4 regions of the Staphylococcus lloydii genome follow, and region 4 is predicted to be linked to each of the others. Evidence: riboswitches for the same ligand, from Rfam matches in the RefSeq annotation. Region 4 holds a riboswitch; each other region holds the start of a gene.
The links. Region 4 has a riboswitch for thiamine pyrophosphate ahead of ISP08_RS08625 (ECF transporter S component). Riboswitches for the same ligand answer to the same signal wherever they lie in the genome.
Positions count from the first base shown of each region.

Region 1 (5,673 bases), 1.2 Mb from region 4:
TCGTCTTCATCATACAATGCTTGTCTGTGTAAATTACTTAATTCTACAATATCCATATCAATAATAGATATTTCATGTACACCCATTCTCGTTAACATCTCTGCGATGTTACTTCCAAGCGCACCAGCTCCTAATATCATGACATGCATGGTCTGCAAGCAGTGTTGACCTTGTTCGCCAAAACGTTGATAACGCGTTTGACGATTATAACGATTTGTCATAAGAAGCCAATGCCTTCTACAGGGCTTGAAGCTTGTGCAGTATATTTAACTGGTATTCTCCCCGCTTCATAACTTAATCTACCAGCTTGGATGCCTAACTTCATAGCTTCGGCCATTTTAACAGGGTCTTGCGCACTTGAAATAGCTGTATTTAATAAGATGCCATCCGCACCCAGTTCCATCGCATGACATGCGTCTTTAGGAGAACCAATGCCCGCATCAACAATCACTGGGACGTCTACTTTCTCGATAATATAGCGTAGATTTAATGGGTTATTGATACCTCTACCCGTACCAATCGGTGATGCAAGTGGCATAACGGCATGTACGCCTAATTCTACAAGACGCTTCGCCAATACGACATCGTTAGAAACGTATGGACATACTGTGTAACCTTTTTCTAATAACACTTTACATGCTTCATACGTAGCTAACGGGTCAGGTAATAACGTTTCATCATCACCGATTACTTCTACTTTAATCATGTCACAAACGCCGGCATGATTAGCTATTTCCGCAATTCTAATTGCTTCTTCTGCCGTTTTGGCACCAGCTGTATTAGGGAAAGTAATATAATCTTGTAAATTTATATTTGCTAACGGATTAGGTAAATTTTTGTCGTATAAATTCATTCTTCTGACCGCAAAAGTTAATACCGAAGTTTCTGCAGCATTAATTGCCTTTGTTTGTATTGTTTCATTTTCAAATTTCCCAGTACCTAGTAATAATCTAGAATTTATTTCGAATTGTCCAATTTTAAACATATTAACCGCCTCCAACGAATTCTAATAGCTCTAATTTGTCATTTGCCGAAACAACTTGCGATGCAAATGTGTCTTGCTTGATTAACTTACTATTATGTTCAACAATGACGCGCTGTTCATCTATTTCTAGTTGCTGCAATACTTCTAATAACGTTAATTGTTCGCCAAATTTAAATGTGTCGCCGTTAATCATGACTTCCATTTAACACACATCCTTCTACAGTAAAATCATTTAGTATTTGTGGTTTCGTATCTGTAACAATCCATTTACTCATCAGTTCACCTACAATTGGTGATAATAGAATACCGTTTCGATAATGGCCAGTAATGACAAATAATCCTTTTTCAATTTCGTCCATAATCGGAATTTCATTGCCAATATGCGGACGAACGCCTGACCACTGCTTCAGTTTACGTGCATACTTCAGTTGAGGTATATGTCGCGTAGCACTTTCCATTAACCAATCTACACCACTTTGCGATACACCCACTGAATAGTCATCAAAATGACTTGTAGCGCCAATAAGCACTCTATTTTTATTTTTCGGTACTAAATAGCAACCATTCGTCATAAATATTGTTGACTGCAAATCTAAATCTTCTTGTTCCATCAATATGACTTCACCCTTAACGCCAGTTAATTGGCGTTCTTTTAATTGTGCTTGCAATAATTTATGACTCCACGCTCCACCTGCAACGACAACTTTCGGAGCGTAATAATCACCCTTATTTGTAATGACTTTATACATTCCTTTATCTTTTGTAATGGCTGTCACTTCTGTATGTCGTATACGTTCAACGTTGTTCTGTTCTAACGATTTATACAATGCTTTCGTATATTTATTTGCGTTTATTTGATGATCATTTGGAATATATAATGCCATGATGTCTTCAATATTTAGATTATTACTCGTTAAGCGATGCGCTTCTTGTTGTTCTAATAGTCTTACATTAGGATTAACATTTGCTAGAAAATTATATTGTGCTATCACTTTGTCATTGTCTTTAGGTTCATATGCTAATTTGATTAATCCTGTTTCTTTATATTCAATATCACTTCCAACTTCCGATAGAAGTTGTTCATTCAAGTGTTTAAAATACTGCTGAGATTTCAAAGCCAAACGATAAGTCGGACTATCGTTAGAAAACTCATTTTGTGCGCCTAACATCCCTCCCGCCTTATAAGAAGCATGCATACCGTCTATATCTCTATCAATGATGCCGATATTCAACTGATTATGCTTTAAATTACGTGCGACAGACATGCCCATGACGCCAGAACCGATAATGAGTACATCAAACATAATTTGACCACTCCTCTGTAAATTTTCGTAAAGTTTGGTTATCACTGTCATAAAATAATGAAATGCCAGCAACCCCAGCAAAACCTGCCGGCAATTGTGATAAAGTACGTCTATTCACCCCACCTAGTGCAATAACTTTAATTTCTTTGCTCAGCACTTGCCTAATTTCGCGTTGCGACCTTGGTTCTTGATTCGGTTTGGATGACGTACGGAAAACATGACCAAACAATACATAATCACAATGCTGTTGTTGTGCATAAATAACACTTTCTTCACTGTGAGTAGACATACTTACTATCGCTTGAGGATGTTGAGTTTTAAAATTTTTTAGGGCGCTATGATATTCACTGAAATGAATAGAAGTCATAGCACAAGCAATAAATACGTCTACATTGCTATGCACAGTTAATTTGTCTTTACTAATACCGTGTTTAATGGCTCTTGTTATCCAATCAATAAGCTGAGGCGTTGTCATTGGGGTGCGTATAATTAAGTGATCATAATATTCTAAAATAGCTTTGTAATGTTCAATATCTAGTTGATTCAATATTTTGTATGGTGTGATAGCTACAAACAACGGGTTTCACCTCTATATAAATAAAAAAACGTTATTTTTCTGGATAGAAAAATAACGTTTATACTCAAATATAAAAATCGTCTAAGTAACGCCACTTTCCTACGCCAGTATGAACTGGATCAGGTTCCGGGAATTTCGAAATGACGATTTCGATCTCAGCCTTTTGTAAAGGCACTTCCAGTGGTCTATATAAAATTGTTAATGTTTGGTTTGTGAAAATCAATGAATCAATAATGTTAATGTAACTCAAGTTTTTAGAAATTGCAAACTACTTTGTAAATTAATTATGCGTGCTTTGTTTAGTTAACTCAACTAACTTTTTAGTAAGAGGCTGCGTTTGATTATAAACTGCTTTATATACTTCAAAGTAGCTTTGGTAAGCTACATGCCGCTCTTTATTTGGCTCAAAGACTTGTTCTTTATGGATAAATTGTTCCACACATGCGCCGATGTCTTCGTACCATTTCAAACCCGTAGCAGCTATCATTGCTGCACCCATAGATGGTCCTTCTTCATGTTTTAATTTATATACTTTTGCATTAAATATATCCGCTTGCAATTGTAACCAAAATTCACTTTTCGCACCGCCGCCAATAGCTACAACTTCATTTATCTGCTTACCTTGCGTGCGCAAATATGCTATGGACTCGTATAATGAGTAAGTAACTCCTTCTACAACTGCACGAGCCATATCACCAAGTGAATGCATGCCACTTAATCCAATAAAACTACCTCGAATATTAGCATCTCCATGTGGCGTACGTTCACCCGCTAGATAAGGTGCAAAAATCAGTCCTTGTGCACCAATTTTAGATTGTTCGGCATATGACATAAGTTCATCAAATGAGTCGTTTTGTGCACACTGATTTTTAAACCAATTCAAACTATAGCCAGCCGAGAGCGTCACACCCATAGCATAAGATAAATTATTCACAGCATGCTTAAACATATGAATATTATTACCATATTCGGCATCTTGCTTTGATTCACAGGACAATATTACACCTGATGTTCCAATGCTACATAGCGATTGATTAGGTTCAATGACGCCTGCCCCAATTGCGCCACAAGCATTATCACCACCACCTGCAAATACTGCAACTTTATTTGAAATGCCTAGCTTTTCAGCAATCGACTGTTTCAAAAATCCTACTTGCGTATCCGAAGTAACCAGTGGTGGATAAATATTCGTAATACCAAATTGTCTACCTACATCTTCTGACCATTCATTTGTCGATGGATCTAATAACAACGTACTCGACGCATCGGACAATTCCATATTGATCGCACCTGTTAATTTGAAACGCACGTAGTCTTTAGGCAATAAAAATACTTTCGTCTTAGACCAATGGGCTGGTTCGTGTTGCTTTAGCCACATCAATTTAGTCAACGTAAACCCTTCTAACACTGGATTACCCAACACAATTTCACCTAGTCGGGATTTAATCATTTCGCATTGGGCGGTAGAACGTGTATCGTTCCACAATATTGCTGGTCTAATCACTTTGTATTCATTGTCCAATACAATTAAACCATGCATTTGACCAGAAAATGATATGCCGTTTATTTCAAAATCAGAGTGATTTTGTTTCAAATTATTTATAACGTTGTTCATCGTTTCAATCGTTACTGAAACCCATTCATCGGGATTTTGTTCACTATAACCAGGATAAGCATGTTGAATTGTTAACGGCGAACTCGCAGAAGCAATTATCTTACCTCTGTCATTAACTGCTAAGGACTTGATTGAGCTCGTCCCAACATCAATGCCTAATACTAATCTTTCCACATTAATTTTTCCTTTCTCAACTCAACACCTTAAATCCATTAATACATCATTAACATATTTTTGACAAGCCCTTTCTTTTACTAATTAAATACATTGTTTTACAACTTGATATCGTTTGTATTTTGGCCATCGGCTAAGACTACTGGACGTCTAAAAACCTGTATTAACAATATTTCAGACAATTGTTTTAACACATCCTATGCACTCTCTTTATATTTCAAAATGGCCAATTCACTCTAATAAAAGTTAACTAATAATATTAAATATGAAAACAAATTTAATTCATTATCAAAACGCTTTGCTTATCAAATTAATTAGAGAGGTGTATACTTTGTATAGTTTGTCAAAGGAGTGGTATAACATGAGTACATTTTCTAACGAAGAAAAAGTACAGATTTTATCAGATATTGTGGAAATTAACACAGTTAATGATAATGAACTTGAGGTTTGTAAATATCTTCAAAATCTTTTCCAAAAACACGGCATTGAATCTACAATCGACCAAGTCGATGAACGTCGTGCAAATTTAATCGCTGAAATTGGTGACCAAGGCCCCGTCATTGGCATTTCAGGTCACATGGATGTTGTGTCTGAAGGCGACCGTTCACAATGGTCATATGAACCATTTAAATTAACTGAAGATAATGGTTTTTTATATGGTAGAGGCGCCGCAGATATGAAATCTGGCTTAGCTGCATTAGCAATTTCACTTATCGATATTCACAATAGTAATGCATTAACTAATGGTAAAATTAGATTTTTAGCCACTACCGGTGAAGAAATGGAACAATTAGGTTCACAAAGCTTATACGAAAAAGGTTATATGGACGATGTTGAAGCACTTGTCATTGCCGAACCTTGTCAAGATATGCTCGTATATGCACATAAAGGCTCAATGGATTATCGCATTAAATCTAATGGCGTATCAGCGCATAGTTCTATGCCAATTATAGGTAAAAATGCAATCACACCATTACTTAAATTTATTCAAGATATTGATGATGCTGCACAACAAATT
Region 1 is NZ_CP064056.1:443,807-449,479, reverse strand. Features, by position in the region: gene ISP08_RS01940 (ThiF family adenylyltransferase) at 1-221, opposite strand, end outside; gene ISP08_RS01935 (thiazole synthase) at 218-985, opposite strand; gene thiS (sulfur carrier protein ThiS) at 987-1,187, opposite strand; gene thiO (glycine oxidase ThiO) at 1,171-2,289, opposite strand; gene ISP08_RS01920 (thiamine phosphate synthase) at 2,282-2,866, opposite strand; TPP riboswitch at 2,946-3,055, opposite strand; gene xylB (xylulokinase) at 3,147-4,655, opposite strand; gene ISP08_RS01910 (ArgE/DapE family deacylase) at 5,017-5,673, shown strand, end outside.
Region 1: linked by a shared signal. The riboswitch ahead of ISP08_RS01920 (thiamine phosphate synthase) and the one ahead of ISP08_RS08625 (ECF transporter S component) in region 4 are both predicted to bind thiamine pyrophosphate.

Region 2 (5,673 bases), 890 kb from region 4:
GGGTATGTCGATTTACATGGTAAATTGAATTCATTAGGCGCTAACATTGAAAGAATTAACGACTAAATAAAATGTAGTTTATTGGAGGATTTAATAAAATGGAAACTATTTTCGATTATAATCAAATTAAGCAAATCATCCCACATAGACAACCATTTTTATTAATTGATAAAGTGGTTGAATATGAAGAAGGTAAACGTTGCGTTGGTATTAAACAAGTATCAGGCAATGAACCATTTTTCCAAGGTCATTTTCCTGAATATGCAGTTATGCCTGGCGTATTAATTACAGAAGCATTAGCACAAACTGGTGCCGTTGCAATGCTAAATAATGAAGAAAATAAAGGTAAACTTGCGCTTTTTGCTGGTATTGATAAATGCCGTTTTAAACGTCAAGTTGTACCAGGTGATACATTAACTTTAGAAGTAGAAATTACTAAAATTAAAGGCCCTATTGGTAAAGGTAGTGCCAAAGCAACTGTAGATGGACAAGTAGCTTGTAGTTGTGAATTAACATTTGCCTTACAAGATGCTAAATAATAATAAAAAGAGCTTAACTTTTCATAAGTTAAGCTCTTTTTATTTAGTGTTTATCTGGCTTTTCATCTTTTAGACGAGGTTTAGATTGCATTAATCTATTGAAAGAGGTTTTTAATTCGTCTCCCGATAATCCTTCATCTACGAGTTGTTCTAATAAACTTTCGGCATATACTTGTCTTAAAGTATAAATATGACATTCAAAAACGACCGAAATTGATCCATTTAATTTCGTGATGTGTTTAATCGTCGCATCAAATAAAGCTGGGTCATTTGATGGGCGCGTAATGACCACACGAATATCTAATAATGTTTCATTATCCATATATGATTGCATAGTGTCATAATGATAATCTGGAATGACAAGTTCTAACAGCCACCCCGTACCGCTACTTTCTTTATTAATAATGACACCATCTTCCAATTCATATTCAGTTACACCGCCGTTTTCTGAAACGATTTGGAATCTAACAGCTTTAAATGTTTTCATTGCCTCACATCCATTAAAGAAATTTAACTTTTACAATAAATAAGATTATGATGCCATTATAACGTAAATTCAATTTGATAAGCCAATTTTTATAAAATATAGCAAACAATTTTTCCTAGTATTATAATAAACTGGCTTTTGACGCTATTAAGTAACCCAATTATGATATAGCTAACAAGGAGGTGAACTATGATAAATAATATAGTTGTCGTCGGACGACTAACTAAAGATCCACAACTTTTTAGCAAGGACGAAACAGACTACGTTTCATTATGTCTCGCAATAGATAGACCTTATAAGCGCAATGATCAACAGCAAAATTGTGATTTTTTATTTTGTAAGGCTTTTGGAAACAATGCTAAAAATATCTATCGTTACTTATTAAAAGGGGCACTTGTAGGTGTAACTGGCCATATGCGATCTTCTAAATATGAAAAAGAAGGGCAAATGCATTATGTTACTGAAATCATCATTGATACAATCAAATTTATGTCTCCTAAAGTAAAACAACAGCATAACCAAATTATTGAACCATGTAATCAAGACGCTACTGATTTAACATTCTCCTTGAATTAATCTATATAACTGAAATGATTTATCCTCAATTTCAATCACATTAATAAACTAACCACCATTTTTTATCAACCATCATACCAAACTTATCAATCCTATTATAATTATACTTGTTAAAGGCTATTGCATATGTCTAATTATACATATAGCAATAGCTTTTTTGGTTTTATATATGGATAATTTAGTCTTAAATTTAAACAGAAAAATCAGATTTATTACATATGTATTACAAGAAAAACAGAAGTTGATAAATTTTCAAAACTGGCATGAAAGTATAAATTAATTTCAAAAGGTTTTACTTGGCCTTTATTTAATGTAATTACGTTGTAAAAAAATGCCGATTTTTTTTATTTCACTGTAACCTACAGTCTTTTTACAGATGTTACATTGGTAATTGCAAATTGATGATAAAACTAATTACCTTATAGGAGGATTTTTTAAATTATGAAAAAAACATTACTAACTTCAACTATAGCAGTAGGATTAGGCGTAACAGGATTAGCAACTGGACATCATGCAGATGCAGCAGAAACAACTGGAGCTAACCATGCGCACTTAGCAAACTTAGCACAAAATAACCCTTCTGAATTAAATGCAAAACCAGTTCAAGAAGGTTCATATAACATTAACTTTGATCAAAACAATACTAACTATCATTTTTCTTCAAATGGCCAAAGCTGGTCTTGGAGTTATAACGGTTATGGTAATCAAGCAGCTAATACTCAACAAGAACAACCACAACAAAGTGAACAAGCTCAACCACAACAACAAACACAACAAACTCAAGAGCAACCTAAACAACAAGAGCAAACTCAACAAAGTGCTCAAACTCAAGAACAACCTAAACAACAACAAGCACCACAAACTGAACAAACTCAACAACCACAACAAGAATCTACTTCAAGCTCAAATGAATCAAGTTCAAGTGATGACAGCGGTTCTTCAGTAAACGTTAACGGTCACTTAAAACAAATCGCACAACGTGAATCAGGTGGCGACATCCACGCTACAAACCCATCAACTGGTGCATCAGGTAAATATCAATTCCTACAAACTACATGGGATTCAGTAGCACCTGAACAATATAAAGGTCAACCAGCTTCATCAGCTCCAGAATCAGTACAAGATAAAGCAGCAGTGAAATTATACAACACTGAAGGTGCTTCACAATGGGTTACTGCATAATTTAAGTATAAATTATGTAATGTAATATCCAATAAAAGTCCTGTCTATAAAAGACAGGGCTTTTTTTTCTTGCGCTTTTGCAAATTGCACGGGGATTTGTTATCTTTAATAAGAAAACATTATAGTAAAACTACTAGGGGAGCCTTTGGCTGAGATGATTTGATTCAGACCCTTACGACCTGATTTGGTTAGTACCAACGTAGGAAAGTAGTCTGCTGAGCTTGATTTATTAATTATGCCTAGTTAGTACTACATTCTTACGTGGAATGTAGTTTTTTTTATTAGGAGGAATTTTAACAATGACATTTTCACAAGATTTAAGAACAGCAGCAAAACCTATATTAGAAAATATATATAATGACAATTTCATTCAGCATATGCTTGCTGGTGATTTATCGGAAGAAGCAGCAAGATTTTATTTAAGAGCCGATGCATCTTACTTAAAAGAGTTTGCCAATATTTATGCGTTGCTTATTCCAAAAGTATCTACTTTAGAAGACGTAAAATTTTTGGTAGAACAAATACAATTTATCGTGGATGGTGAAGTTGAAGCGCATGAAATAATAGCTAATTATATAGGCGAAGATTACAATGACATTGTACAAGAGAAAGTATGGCCACCAAGCGGGGACCATTATATAAAACATATGTATTATAATGCGTTTAGTAAAGAAAATGCGGCACATACGATAGCGGCGATGGCGCCATGTCCATATGTTTATCAATATATCGCTCGCAAAGCTATAAAAGATGATGCTTTAAACAGAGATTGTGTTTTAGCTCAATGGTTCGATTTTTATAGCACAGAAATGGAAGAGCTCGTTAATGTTTTCGATAGATTATTAGATAAATTAACAGCTCATATTTCACAACAAGAGCGTGACGATATTAAAGAAAGCTATTTACAAAGTACAGTGCATGAACAAAACTTTTTCAATATGGCTTATATACAAGAATCATGGGATTTTGGAGGGAAATAATAATGAATAAACCGAAAATAGCATTAACAATTGCAGGAACTGACCCATCAGGTGGGGCTGGTGTTATGGCAGACTTAAAATCATTCCATGCATGTGGTGTATATGGCATGGCAGCTATAACAAGTATCGTGGCGCAAAATACAAAAGGCGTTCAACATATTCACAATTTGGATCCGCAATGGTTAGAAGAACAGTTAGAAAGTGTTTATGACGATGAATTACCGCATGCTTTAAAAACAGGTATGATTGCGTCTAAACCAATGATGGAATTAATCCAATCATATATATCTAAACACCCAGAAATTCCATACGTTATTGATCCAGTAATGCTTGCTAAAAGTGGGGATTCACTTATGGATGATGAAGGTAAAAAGAATTTAAAGTCTATTTTATTACCACTTGCTACAGTAGCTACGCCTAATATTCCTGAGGCGGAAGAAATTACAGGATTAACAATTAACAATGAAGCTGATGTATACAAGGCTGGTCATATTTTTATAAATGAAATAGGAAGTAAAGGCGTTGTGATTAAAGGTGGTCATGCAAATGATGACAAGCAAAATTCAACCGATTATTTATTTACAAAAGATGAAGTTTATAAATTTACTGAACCACGTTATGACACGCCACACACTCATGGTACAGGTTGTACTTTTTCCGCCGTCATTACTGCGGAATTAGCAAAAGGTAAATCAATACATGAAGCGGTCCAAAAAGCGAAGAAATTTATAGCTATGGCAATTCAATATACACCCGAAATAGGTAAAGGGCGTGGCCCAGTGAACCATTTTGCATATATGAAAAAGGAGGGCTTAGATGATGAATAATTTAGAAACGATTCGTCAACAAAATCCTTTAGTCGTATGTTACACGAATGATGTAGTGAAGAATTTTACTGCTAATGGATTATTAAGCTTAGGTGCTAGTCCTGCTATGAGTGAAGCACCAGAAGAAGCAGAAGATTTCTTTAAAGTGGCTTCAGCACTATTAATTAATATAGGCACACTTAATAAACTTCAAAGTGAAGATATGTTAAAAATCGCGCATATTGCTAATAATTCAGGTGTGCCAATCGTTTTTGATCCTGTAGCAGTAGGGGCTTCTCAATTTAGAAAATCCTTTTGCCATCAATTTTTATCAGAAGTAGATGTAACTGTTATTAAAGGAAATGCTTCAGAGATTTTATCTCTAATAGATGAAGATGCTACGATGAAGGGCACGGATAGTGCAGAAAACTTAGACGTCATTGATATTGCACGACGTGCACAGAAAAAATTTAACACGACAATAGCAATAACAGGCAAAGAAGATATTATTGCTCAAGAAGACAAAATTGTGAAATTATCTAATGGGTCACAATTGTTAACTAAAATAACAGGTGCTGGTTGCCTCTTAGGTGGTGTTATTGCTAGCTTTTTAAATCGTAGTTTAACGCCATCTATTGATAACGTCATTGAAGCTGTATCGATTTTTAATATTGCTGCTGAACAAGCAGAGAGTGAAACAGCATCAATAGGCCCTGGTTCATTTTTAACACGCTTTGTTGATAAGCTATATACGATTGAACACTCTGAATATATGCAGTTAAAACAATTAGAAGAGGTGTAAATAATGTTCCAACCAGATGATTTAAGGCTATACTTCATTTGTGGTACCCAAGATATAAGTAATGAACGTGACATAGTAGATGTAGTCAAAGCGGCTTTAGATGCAGGTATCACAATGTTCCAATTTAGGGAAAAAGGTAAGGGAACATTAATTGGTAAAGAAAAAGAATTACTTGCTATAAAATTAAAAGAATTATGTCGCTCCTATAATGTCCCATTTATAGTAAACGATGATGTTTCTCTAGCAATAGCAATTGATGCTGATGGTATTCATGTTGGACAAGACGATGAAAACGTGTCCC
Region 2 is NZ_CP064056.1:877,728-883,400, forward strand. Features, by position in the region: gene murA (UDP-N-acetylglucosamine 1-carboxyvinyltransferase) at 1-66, shown strand, start outside; gene fabZ (3-hydroxyacyl-ACP dehydratase FabZ) at 99-539, shown strand; gene ISP08_RS04145 (YwpF-like family protein) at 583-1,026, opposite strand; gene ISP08_RS04150 (single-stranded DNA-binding protein) at 1,216-1,602, shown strand; gene ISP08_RS04155 (transglycosylase family protein) at 2,044-2,784, shown strand; TPP riboswitch at 2,910-3,007, shown strand; gene tenA (thiaminase II) at 3,084-3,764, shown strand; gene thiD (bifunctional hydroxymethylpyrimidine kinase/phosphomethylpyrimidine kinase) at 3,767-4,591, shown strand; gene thiM (hydroxyethylthiazole kinase) at 4,584-5,372, shown strand; gene thiE (thiamine phosphate synthase) at 5,376-5,673, shown strand, end outside.
Region 2: linked by a shared signal. The riboswitch ahead of tenA (thiaminase II) and the one ahead of ISP08_RS08625 (ECF transporter S component) in region 4 are both predicted to bind thiamine pyrophosphate.

Region 3 (5,673 bases), 1.1 Mb from region 4:
TTCTAACATGTCGTCTAACTGTTTTAAAAATTTAACTTCACCTTCAGTTAATTCTTTAGCGATATTTAACGTATCTTCTGGATATAATTCTTTTAATATTTCAGTTTTTGTGGACATATATAAAACCTCCAATAATTGTTATGATAGCGCTTACATAGACAGGTAAAAATTTTTATAGTATTTAAGTAGGTGTTGCATTTATGCCAACTCATCACCTTGATGTAATTGCTCAGCTTTTTCATTCATACGTTGCTGTAATGCGAGTTTATCTGGTTTGGATGTTGAGTTTAATGGCATATGATTAATACTTAAATACATTCTAGGCACTTTATAGCCACCTAGTTTTTCACGTGCGAAGGCATCTAATTTCTCTTCAAAATTGTCATCCGCTTCCGTTAAAACTACTGCAGCCGATACGGATTCGCCGTATTTAGGACTTGTATAGCCTACGACGACACATTGTGCGACTAATGGATGCTCTGATAATACCGCTTCAACTTCTGATGGTAGTACGTTTTCCCCTCCGGTAATAATCATCTCTTTCTTACGGTCAACAATATATACATCACCATCTTCATCAATTGTCGCCAGATCACCAGTTAAAAAGAAATTATCATGAAAACTTTTTGCCGTAGCTTCTGGCTTGTTCCAATAACCTGGCGTAACGTTTTTGCCACGTACGCCTAATTCACCAATTTCACCTGTCGCTACTTCGTTAAAATCATCATCAAAGATACGTACTTCAGTGAAAATGACAGGATTTCCGATTGATTTAGGCTTAAGTTTTGAATTGCTTACTGTATTTACAGAAACAATAGGCGCCTCAGTTAGACCATAACCATTAATAAGTGCAATATTCATATTTAATAATTTTGCCTGTACTGCTGGCAGTGGTGGAGAACCACCTTGTATTAAATAACGTACACTTTGGTAGCCTTCAGGATTAAAATTATCTGCCACAAGCATTGCATATAACATTGTTGGAATAAGTAACATATAGTCTGGTTTATATTCCATCATGAGATTATTGAGTTCTTCAGCGTTAAAATAGCGTTGCAACACAAGTGTGCCACCATTGAACAATGCTGGTAATGTTAAATCATTAAAACCAAATACGTGGAACAGTGGTAACGCGACTATTGAAACGTCTGTCGGATAAGTTGGTAGTGTATGGTTTAAATTTATGCCGTTACTTACAAAAGAATCATGCGAGAACATAACACCTTTTGGAACTCCAGTTGTACCACTTGTATATAATAGCGATGCTAAATCGTCCCCCTGTAATTCAACACTTTCAAATACATTATGATGAGAAGGATCTACGATATTATCGTATTCCTGAGAATTGATATCCATATATAATAGTGACTCATCTATTTTAGTTAGAGATGATAGATGTTTAGTCTCGTAAAAAATTTTTTTAACGCCCGAATCTTCTACGATGGTTGAAATTTCTTCTGGATTTAAACGCCAATTTATAGGTAGAAATACGGCGCCTAATTTTATAGAAGCGAATAATAAATCTAAAATCGCAACGTCATTTGGTCCGAAAATACCTATGACGTCACCGCGCTCTGTGCCTTGTTCACGTAAATGTGATGCCAAGTTTTCTGCACGGATATTTAATTGTTGGTATGTCCACTCAGTGCCTTTAGCTGGGTCAATAATTGCAGGTTTCTCTTCTTCAAATATAGCTCTTGTCTTAATCCAATCGAAATTCATAGTTTGTACCCCCTTGTAATCGGTTAACTATTGCTCCCTAACGTTTTGTGTAAATTACCCCAATGTTCTTGAAACATACTAGCATCCATTAAACCTATGTCGTCAGGAACAATAGGTTTAAATGACATATTCGCTAATATATCTCTTTCTATGTCTACACCTGGTGCGATTTCGATTAACTTCAAACCTGAATTTGTAAGTTGGAATACCGCGCGCTCAGTCACATAATAAACAGTCTGAGCTTTGGATAGTGCGTATTCGGCATTAAAATCTACGTTGCGTACTTCGTCTACAAATTTAGTAGCCTTACCATCTTCGTTGATTACTAATTTATTATGTACACAATCTAGTTGACCCCCGACAACTAATGAGCCAGAAAAAACAATGGTATCAACAGTTTGGCTTATGTCTATAAAGCCACCGCAGCCATTTAATTTATTGCCATAAGAAGAGACATTTACATTGCCATGTTGGTCTATTTCAGCAAAACTCAAATATGCAATGTCTAGCCCACCATTATAAATAAAATCCCATGTCATTTCGTGACGCATACGTGCACTTAAATTGTAGTGCATACTCAAATAGTCATTACTACCGATATAACCATCAAAGACGCCTGTATCGATATTGAGATGTACTAAATCACGTACACCTTCTTCAACTAATAAATTAGATAATTCATTGTTTATACCAAATCCAATGCTAACCATATCACCTTGTGTTAAAAATTGTGCTGCCCGTCGTAAGATGACTTTACGTGAACTCATTTTAATGTAGGGACCAGGCATATCTAATACTTTATAATGTCCAGACAATGCAGGGTCATAATAAGTTTGAACAACTTGTTTATGGTAACGTGGATTGTCGTTTACCATAACGTAGTCAACTAGGGCACTTGGTATAAATACATCTGTTGGTTTAAAGCTACCATCTTCAACAACAGCTTTAACTTGTACAATCACTTTGCCGTTGTTTCTATGTGCAGCTAGTGCAACACTATATGCTTCGCTAAGATGTGCTTCATGATCCATATAAATGTTACCTTGTCGATCTGCGTAAGTTCCTCGTAACAGGACTACATCAACTTCAGGAAATTGGTAGAGTAGGTATTCCTTACCATTTACTTTCGTTAATTGTACTAAGTCCTCACTCGTTCGAACATTTGCTTTGCCACCTGTATATCTAGGATCCACCGTTGTATGTAAGCCTATCGTTGTTATTGTACCTGGGTTGGCAAAAGTTTGATTACGATAATTCGTAGTCATAACGCCTTGGGGTAAAAAGTAGGCTTCTACTTCACTATTTTTTATTGCTGAGATTGTAGCGGGTGAAGCTATTATAATGCTTAATATTAAACGCTTTACCATTTTACGTTTAATAAATGCGTCTAAATCGACACCATCTCCAGCGTAGTCACTAATATCATTAGCAACCATTATTGTTAAATTATCTAATTGTTGCGTTTCGTCATAATAGTCAATCAGGTGTTTTAATATTTCTACTGGTAAATTACCTACTGACAATGCTGAAAGGGCAATGGTGTCATGACTTTTCACTAAAGTTTTTAGTTCTTTTGCTGTAATAATTTTCATTGCATAACATCACAAGTTCTCATAGGAAGACTGCCTCCTTTCGAATATGTAAGCCCTTACATAGAATATACCATAGTGTAAAAATGATGTAAAAGTTTTAATAGTTCATAATAATAAAAACTTATAATTTAAAGAGTTTTGTTTTAATAAAAGTATAAAAAATCAGTTATATTGTAAATTTATTGTTGTTGGAGGAGGTTTGAAGGAGGCAACTTGACATTATGTAATGAAGCACATACATTTAAAGTAATAATTAAATAACCACTAGGGGTGTCATTTTTGCACTGAGATGAGGATTTCCTCAAACCCTTTGAACCTGATCTAGTTGGAACTAGCGTAGGGAAGTGTGTTCGTCAAACTATAATTTAAGCGCTGACGCTTTATTATATATTAAGATGTATTTTTGACGCGGCTTCCATAATTGGAGGTCGCGTTTTTGTTGTTTTGACACTACATAGACACGTTCACGTGGCAATTTTTAATTATAAATCTAACTATAGGAGTGAAATATTATGTCGAAAGTAATTTTAGTGACGGGGAGTAGTAGAGGTTTAGGTGCAACGATTGTGAAAACATTAGTAGCACAAGGTCAGAAGGTAATTATTAATTACTGTCATAGTGAACAGGCGGCTCAAGATTTAGTAGATGAATTGGGTTCTGATAACGCAATTGCCATTCAAGGTGATGTGACGCAACGTGAAGCGGTAGATAAAATGATTGCACAAGGGACTAAAAATTTTGGGCGCATTGATGTGATAGTAAACAATGCATTAGTAGACTTTAAATTCGATCCTACTGCCCAACAATCATTTACAGAATTAGTATGGGAAGATTACCAGCAGCAAATAGACGGGACGTTAAAAGCTGCTTTTAATGTTACCCAAAGTGTCGTGCCTCAATTTAAAGAACGTCAGCAAGGTAGCATTATTAGTATAGGAACAAATCTATATCAAAACCCAGTCGTACCTTATCACCAATATACGACGGCAAAAGCTGGATTAATTGGTTTTACACGTAATATTGCGGCTGAATTAGGTCAATATGGTATTACAGCAAATGTGGTTTCAGGAGGATTATTAAAAACGACTGATGCAAGCGCTGCTACAACGCCAGAAGTGTTTGATATTATTGCGCAAACGACACCGTTACGCCAAGTGACGACACCGCAACATGTTGCGAATATGGTGGCCTTTTTAGCTTCAGATGATGCACGTGGTATCACTGGACAAAATTACACTGTCGACGGTGGCTTAACAATGAATTAAAACATAGTGATATAAAGGAGTATATTTTATGGATAAACGTCAACTTCATATTGGAGTGCTATTAATTGGTTGTGGCCATCACTCTGGGGCATGGTTAATGGAAGATTCTTCAGTTGAACGCATTGGTGATATAGCATATTATCAATCGTTAGCTCAACTTGCTGAAAGAGGTTATTTTGATGCGGTGTTTTTTGCGGATAATCAAGCATTACAAGTATCTGGTAATGATGATATGCCGTCATTTTGGTACGATCCTTTAATTAATTTAACAGCTATTTCTCAAGTGACGAAACATGTAGGTTTAGTCGCAACAATTTCAAGTAGTTTTGCTAATCCGTTTACAGCGGCAAGACAACTTTTAAGCTTAGAGCACATTACGAACGGTCGCGTTGGGTGGAACTTAGTCACTTCGATGACAGATTTAGAAGCAATGAATCATAGTATGACAAAATTGCCTAACCATTCAGAACGTTATGGTAAAGCAGATGAGTTTGCGCAAGTGATGAATAAACTGATGGTGTCATGGGACGTGGAGGCTTTAGGATATAATCGTACTACAGGAGAACTTATTGATGCACAACAAATCAAGCCGATTTCTCATTCGGGTAAGTATTATCATGTGCAAGGCCCATTAACGACACCTCAAAGTCCACAAGGCAAACCTGTGGCGATGCAAGCAGGTGCTTCGGAACAAGGTATTGCACTTGCAGCTAAATACGCAGATGCCGTATACTCAGTATCTTGGAATTTAACACAGGCGCGTAACTATCGACAAAAGTTAGATGTGCAATTAGAGAAAATGAATAGACATGATTACATTCAAGTATTTCCAGGTTTGGTGACTTACGTTGGAGATACTTATGAAGAAGCATTAGCTAAAAAAACATATTTAGATAAACATATGCCAATAGAAAAAGCATTGAAACAATTAAGTTTTTTCGTCCAACAAGATTGTTCGACATGGCCATTAGATGAACCGGTGCCAGAGTTACCTGCTTTAAATGAATTCGAAGGACCGATTGGCCGTTATGAAACGATATTAGCTATTATCGAAGAAAAGCAACCAACTGTACGTGAATTATTAGGTTATATAA
Region 3 is NZ_CP064056.1:344,458-350,130, forward strand. Features, by position in the region: gene fadE (acyl-CoA dehydrogenase FadE) at 1-117, opposite strand, end outside; gene fadD (long-chain-fatty-acid--CoA ligase FadD) at 199-1,722, opposite strand; gene fadX (fatty acid degradation protein FadX) at 1,746-3,314, opposite strand; TPP riboswitch at 3,571-3,674, shown strand; gene ISP08_RS01520 (3-oxoacyl-ACP reductase) at 3,827-4,579, shown strand; gene ISP08_RS01525 (LLM class flavin-dependent oxidoreductase) at 4,608-5,673, shown strand, end outside.
Region 3: linked by a shared signal. The riboswitch ahead of ISP08_RS01520 (3-oxoacyl-ACP reductase) and the one ahead of ISP08_RS08625 (ECF transporter S component) in region 4 are both predicted to bind thiamine pyrophosphate.

Region 4 (5,673 bases):
AATTTAAAACATCACGTTCTGTTGAGAATTTGTCTCTTAACTTTTTACGTACTTCTTTTTGGTCTAAAAAGATACCAGTCATTAAGCCATCATCTAAATTCACATTGTAAAAAGTATTGTTTTCTTCAATTACAATTGGGAATTCTGGAGCTTCACCCGTGACATAACCACCCGTTAACGTTTCATCTTTAAAACGCATTTTTTCATATATAGACGTATATTCAAATACCGCTTCAATTGCTTTCAATATTAAATATCTAAATTTGTAAATTCCTTTTGAATACCATTGAATTAAAAGATGACCGTTATAATTATCAATAGTTAAACCACCAACGCCATCACCTTCACTATTAAACAATCTAAATGCAGAAGTACCATCTAAATTATAAAAATAAGTCCTTTCTTCGTTTGCAATGTGAAATAAACGTTCAAAGTAAGACGCATTTATCTCTTCTTCTTTATCATAACTTAGTACCCAACCTATACCTTTATGTTGTCTACCAACATAACACGTTGCAATATACTCCTCTTTATTTGTCACTAAATAAAATAAATCCCCTTCTTTTAAATGGTCATGTGCGTATATATCGTCTTCTTCAATTAATGGATATTGATTATTATATTTAGTTTCTTTTCCTCTATTTAAAGTGGCTGTTTTCATAATTTGCCGACCTTTCTTTATATATAGTTTATAGCGCTTTTTATTTTAACATGTTGTTTACACTGTAGCACATCACAAATGTGAATATTTAATCTCTTAATTTCTACTAAAATGTAGCGTTTGTAACAACTTATAAACTTTAAAACACAAAAAAATACAACTTAATGGCCTCAATTACAAAACCATTAAGTTGCATTAATCTAATTATTTTAATGTCTTAGTTTGATTACAAATGAAACGATAACCGCAATTAACATGATAAATAGAATTGGCGTAATGAAAATAGATAACAACAATCCGTGAACCATGATATTTACAAATTCTGTAAGTAATTTAAAGAACAGCAAACTAATCATAAATAGCTGTAAATAATAAAATTTATCGCGTAAGAAATTAGTGAGTGTAGTTAAAATGTAAATAATAATTACAAACATTAATAATAGTAGTGTCACCCATTCAATCACATATTGTGTTTGAGAAATTTCCCATTCACCTGATACGAATAAACTATTTCTATTATTAAATTCAATCAATGTAAAGAATAATAGAACCGCACCACAAAATAATTCAACGTATGCAGTCTTCAACCATTTAGGCTTCTTCATCCAATTTGGTACGTCATCTTCTTGAATATCTATAATTTCTTTCCATTTGTTAATAAATTTATCTTTCTTATCACGCAATTTCTGTAAGTCAACACTTCTACGTGTTTTACGCGTAAATTCAGTTGTTCTATCTTGTAAGTTTTTCCAATGTTCTTTTGTTTGATTTGTCATAGAATCTTTACTCATGCGAGAAAGTTCTGGCTCTTCTTCACCTAATTCTTGTTTAGTAAGTGGAAGTGATCTTCTTAAAAACAAGAAATTCCATATAGACATTTGTCCTAATATCCACATGATTAAAAAGAATGTATTAATACTTAAGATATCTATTGGTAAAATTTCATCGCTGTCTATACGACTGTATAGTACAATTTGCGTCAATAGATAAACAATGCCATAACTAAAAATTATCCATAGATAGTGATACTTGCGATGATTAGGATTCAATTCGTCTTTATAAACGATATATCCTATATGAATAGCGAATGGCACTATAAATAATACCGCAAAGAAGCTATAAATTTGTGTCATTAAAATGATTGTTATTAGGAAGTATAAAATTCCTACTACTAAGAAGAATATGGAAATATCATAATCATATTTAGTCGTACGATATAATGTAAAACCTAAATAAATAACTAAAGCACCAAATAGAATTATTATAATGGCACTAACAACTGGGAAACTACCTATATAATTACTCGTCACCCTAATAATTTCACCGAAAAATGCATTAATAAAGTCCCAAACATTATGAATATGTAATTCTATCTTATCTTTACCATTAAGTTTATTAATTAATGATAGATTAAGTAATATAATGACACTTATCAAAATCGACACTATACCAATTACATAGCTATATAATATTTCGGCGTGTTTTTTCAAAAACGACATACCATTCACCTCAAAGTTATTATAAACGAACTTAAGAATCTTGTCTTTAATTAAACCGATAAATAAGTCTATAGTATGATATAAAATACACACACATTAAACTTTCCACAGTTTGTTTTATTTTAAACAAACTTCAATTAGTTAAGAATACCTTATTTATACGATTTCTTGCAATAGTAATATAATTAATTTGTTTTAAATCTTGTGAACGAGGTAAACACATCTGTATAACAACTTTATATAGTAAAACGCTAAAATAAGGAGTGGTTACCTATGAGTAAAGAAGAAATGCACAAAGACGCAGCTGAACAAGCTAAAAATGCTGAAAATGAACTAAAAGATAAAAAAGAAAATGGTTCTGATAATCACGAAGAAACAAAGAAAAACGTTCAAGATTTATTTGAATAAGGATGTAAGATGTCAAATTTCTACTTACAGTCTTGACAAACTATATTAAAAGGCATACATTAAGGTTAAATTAAAACTTAATATACGCACTAGGGGTGTTTTGTAACTGAGATGAGGATTGCCTCAAACCCTTTGAACCTGATCTAGATGAGACTAGCGTAGGAAAGTGTACAATTATAATTATTAATTCATTAATTTTTTTGTATAATTATGCCTATAATTACGCACAACTTCTAGAGAGGTTGTGCGTTTTTTTATGGAGGAATGTTACATGTCAAAAGGTTTAAAACTATCAGAAATACTAGTCACAATACTTATTGCTATCGTTTTTGCAATTATCTATAATATTTGGAATTTCGTGTATAAAGCATTTCAAGTATCTGGACTTCATATAGAAGAAATTACTTATGGCGCTTGGTTTATGGCAGCTGTAGTGGCCTACCTTATTATTCCCAAAGCAGGTATTGCCTTATTAGCCGAATTTGCTGCCGGTGCTGGTGAAACTATTATTATGGGTCGTTTCGATATCGCTACAATGATTTACGCTTTCGTTCAAGGTTTAGCCTGTGAAATTATATTTGCAATTTTTAGATATAAATCCCGAAAAGCTATCGTCGCAATTTTAGCAGGGTTATTAACTGCTATCTCAACGTTACCGTTAGACTTTGCTTATGGTTACTTAGCATCGCTAACAAGTTGGAACTTAACACTTTACATTGTTTTTCGTTTGTTAGGCGGTATATTAGTTGCTGGCCTACTCTCTTACTATATAGTTAAGGCACTCGATCAAACAGGTGTTACGAGATTATTTAGACCCTCATCAAAAGAAGATTACGATAATTTATAAGGAGCGTTGTATGTGTTAGTAGCAAAAAATTTACGCCTAAAATACCCAAACGCCAATAAAAAGATTTTTGATGGGTTGGATATTACAATTAAAGAACAAGAAAAAGTCCTATTACTAGGACCCTCAGGGTCAGGTAAGAGTACTTTGTTAAATGTACTTAGCGGCATAGTACCTGAATTGATAGAACTACCATTAAAATATGATCAATTAGATAGAGATGTAAATAGTGGTGTTATTTTTCAAGACCCTGATACACAATTTTGTATGCCAAAAGTCTATGAAGAACTCGCTTTTATTTTAGAAAATAGACAAGTACCGAGAGAACAAATGGATGAAGAGATATCGAAAGCCTTGCAATCTGTTGGTTTGTCTGTAAATAAAGACCAATATGTAAACCAATTAAGTGGTGGTATGAAACAAAAATTGGCAATTGCAGAAACGTTGTTACAAAATGCCAACACATTATTTCTAGACGAACCTACTGCAATGTTAGACGTTGAAGCGACAGAAGCGCTTTGGTCAAAAATTAAGTCATTGTGGACTAATCAAACCGTACTCATTGTCGAACATAAAGTAGCTCATATTTGGGAACACATTGATAGAGTCATTTTATTCGATTATGACGGCAATATTATTGCAGATGAACAACCGCAATCAATATTAACTAACTATGAACATCTACTAACCGAATATGGAGTTTGGCATCCTAAAGCCTGGGATTATGCACCTCAACCTATCAAACAACATACAGTAGAAAAGACAGACTACCAACTTCGGCTCGAGCAATGCACGATAAAAAGAGACAAACGCGCGTTGATTAAAATCAATGAATTAACGATAAATCAAGGTGAATGGATTACAATTACTGGGGCTAACGGAAGTGGGAAAACATCTTTATTAGAATCTTTAATGCAACTTATTCAATATGAAGGAACTATGTATTTTAACAATAAAATTATCCGTAAGATAAAAGATATTGCACACCATGCCTTTTTAGTTTATCAAAATCCTGAATTACAATTTATCACTAACTCTGTTTATGATGAAATATATGTACAATATTCAAACTATAGCGATACTGAAGCGCAGCAGAAAACAGAAGCAATGTTACACGAGCTGAATTTAACTGAAGTTAAACATCAACACCCTTTTGAACTTTCTGTAGGACAAAAAAGACGTTTAAGCGTTGCTACCGCATTAAGTTCTGAGGCTGAAATCATCTTATTAGATGAACCTACTTTCGGTTTAGATAGCCATAATACATTTAATCTTATCAAATTGTTTCAAGAACGTATTAACAAAGGACAAACTATCGTTATGGTTACGCATGATTCTGAAATTATAAAACGCTATTCTACACGAAGAATACACGTAGAAAATAAACAACTCGTAGAAATGTTAGGTGAAGCACATGTTTGATTTATGGAAAACACGATACACCTTCTTAGATGATGTTAATATTATTACGAAATTGGCACTATCAGTATTATTATTTTTCTTAGTAATATTAATTCACCAATTTGATTTAATGATTTACTTGGCGTTACTTACGGTTTTATTTTTATTGATTTTTAGTGGTATCAAATTAAGAGTCACATTTATATTTATACTCTTCACAATGCTATTCAGTATAGTGTCGGCACTATTTATGATTTTTTATGGTAATGGTACGCATATGTTATTTAAACTCGGCTTCATTCAAATTTCTATAGAAAGCTTAATTAGAGGACTACATCTTTCGTTAAGAACGATGACCGTCTCATTCTTTGGTTTGTTAGTCGTATTCTCTTCGCAAATCGTGATGATTTTTTATAGTTTAATGCAGCACTTAAAAGTTAAGCCCAAGTTCGCATATGCTTTTATGGCAGCAGTAAGAATGGTGCCTCTTATGTTAAGTTCATTTGTACAATTGAGAAGAACGTTAAAAATGCGTTATCAAATGATACCTTCAAAAAACTACAAAGGATTAAATCGTTTTAAACATTTATTAATTCCTATGCTAAGTCAAAATATTAGAAAAGCACATCAACTTTCAGTAGCTATGGAGAAAAAAGGCTTTAAAGATGGTCCACGTACGTATTATTATTATGTTCCATTTTCATATAAGGATATTATTTTAATCGTCGTGATGATTGTGTTAGTAGCTTTAGCCTTTGTATTGGCACACTTCATACCTATTACTAGCATTGATGACGTAAGAGTTAATAATATTTATTAATGCCTCATATAAATAGCAAAAACGTCAATTTCTATCTTAA
Region 4 is NZ_CP064056.1:1,772,423-1,778,095, forward strand. Features, by position in the region: gene ISP08_RS08610 (class I SAM-dependent rRNA methyltransferase) at 1-661, opposite strand, end outside; gene auxA (lipoteichoic acid stability factor AuxA) at 871-2,160, opposite strand; gene graF (glycopeptide resistance-associated protein GraF) at 2,434-2,568, shown strand; TPP riboswitch at 2,650-2,750, shown strand; gene ISP08_RS08625 (ECF transporter S component) at 2,840-3,415, shown strand; gene ISP08_RS08630 (ABC transporter ATP-binding protein) at 3,428-4,834, shown strand; gene ISP08_RS08635 (energy-coupling factor transporter transmembrane component T family protein) at 4,827-5,633, shown strand.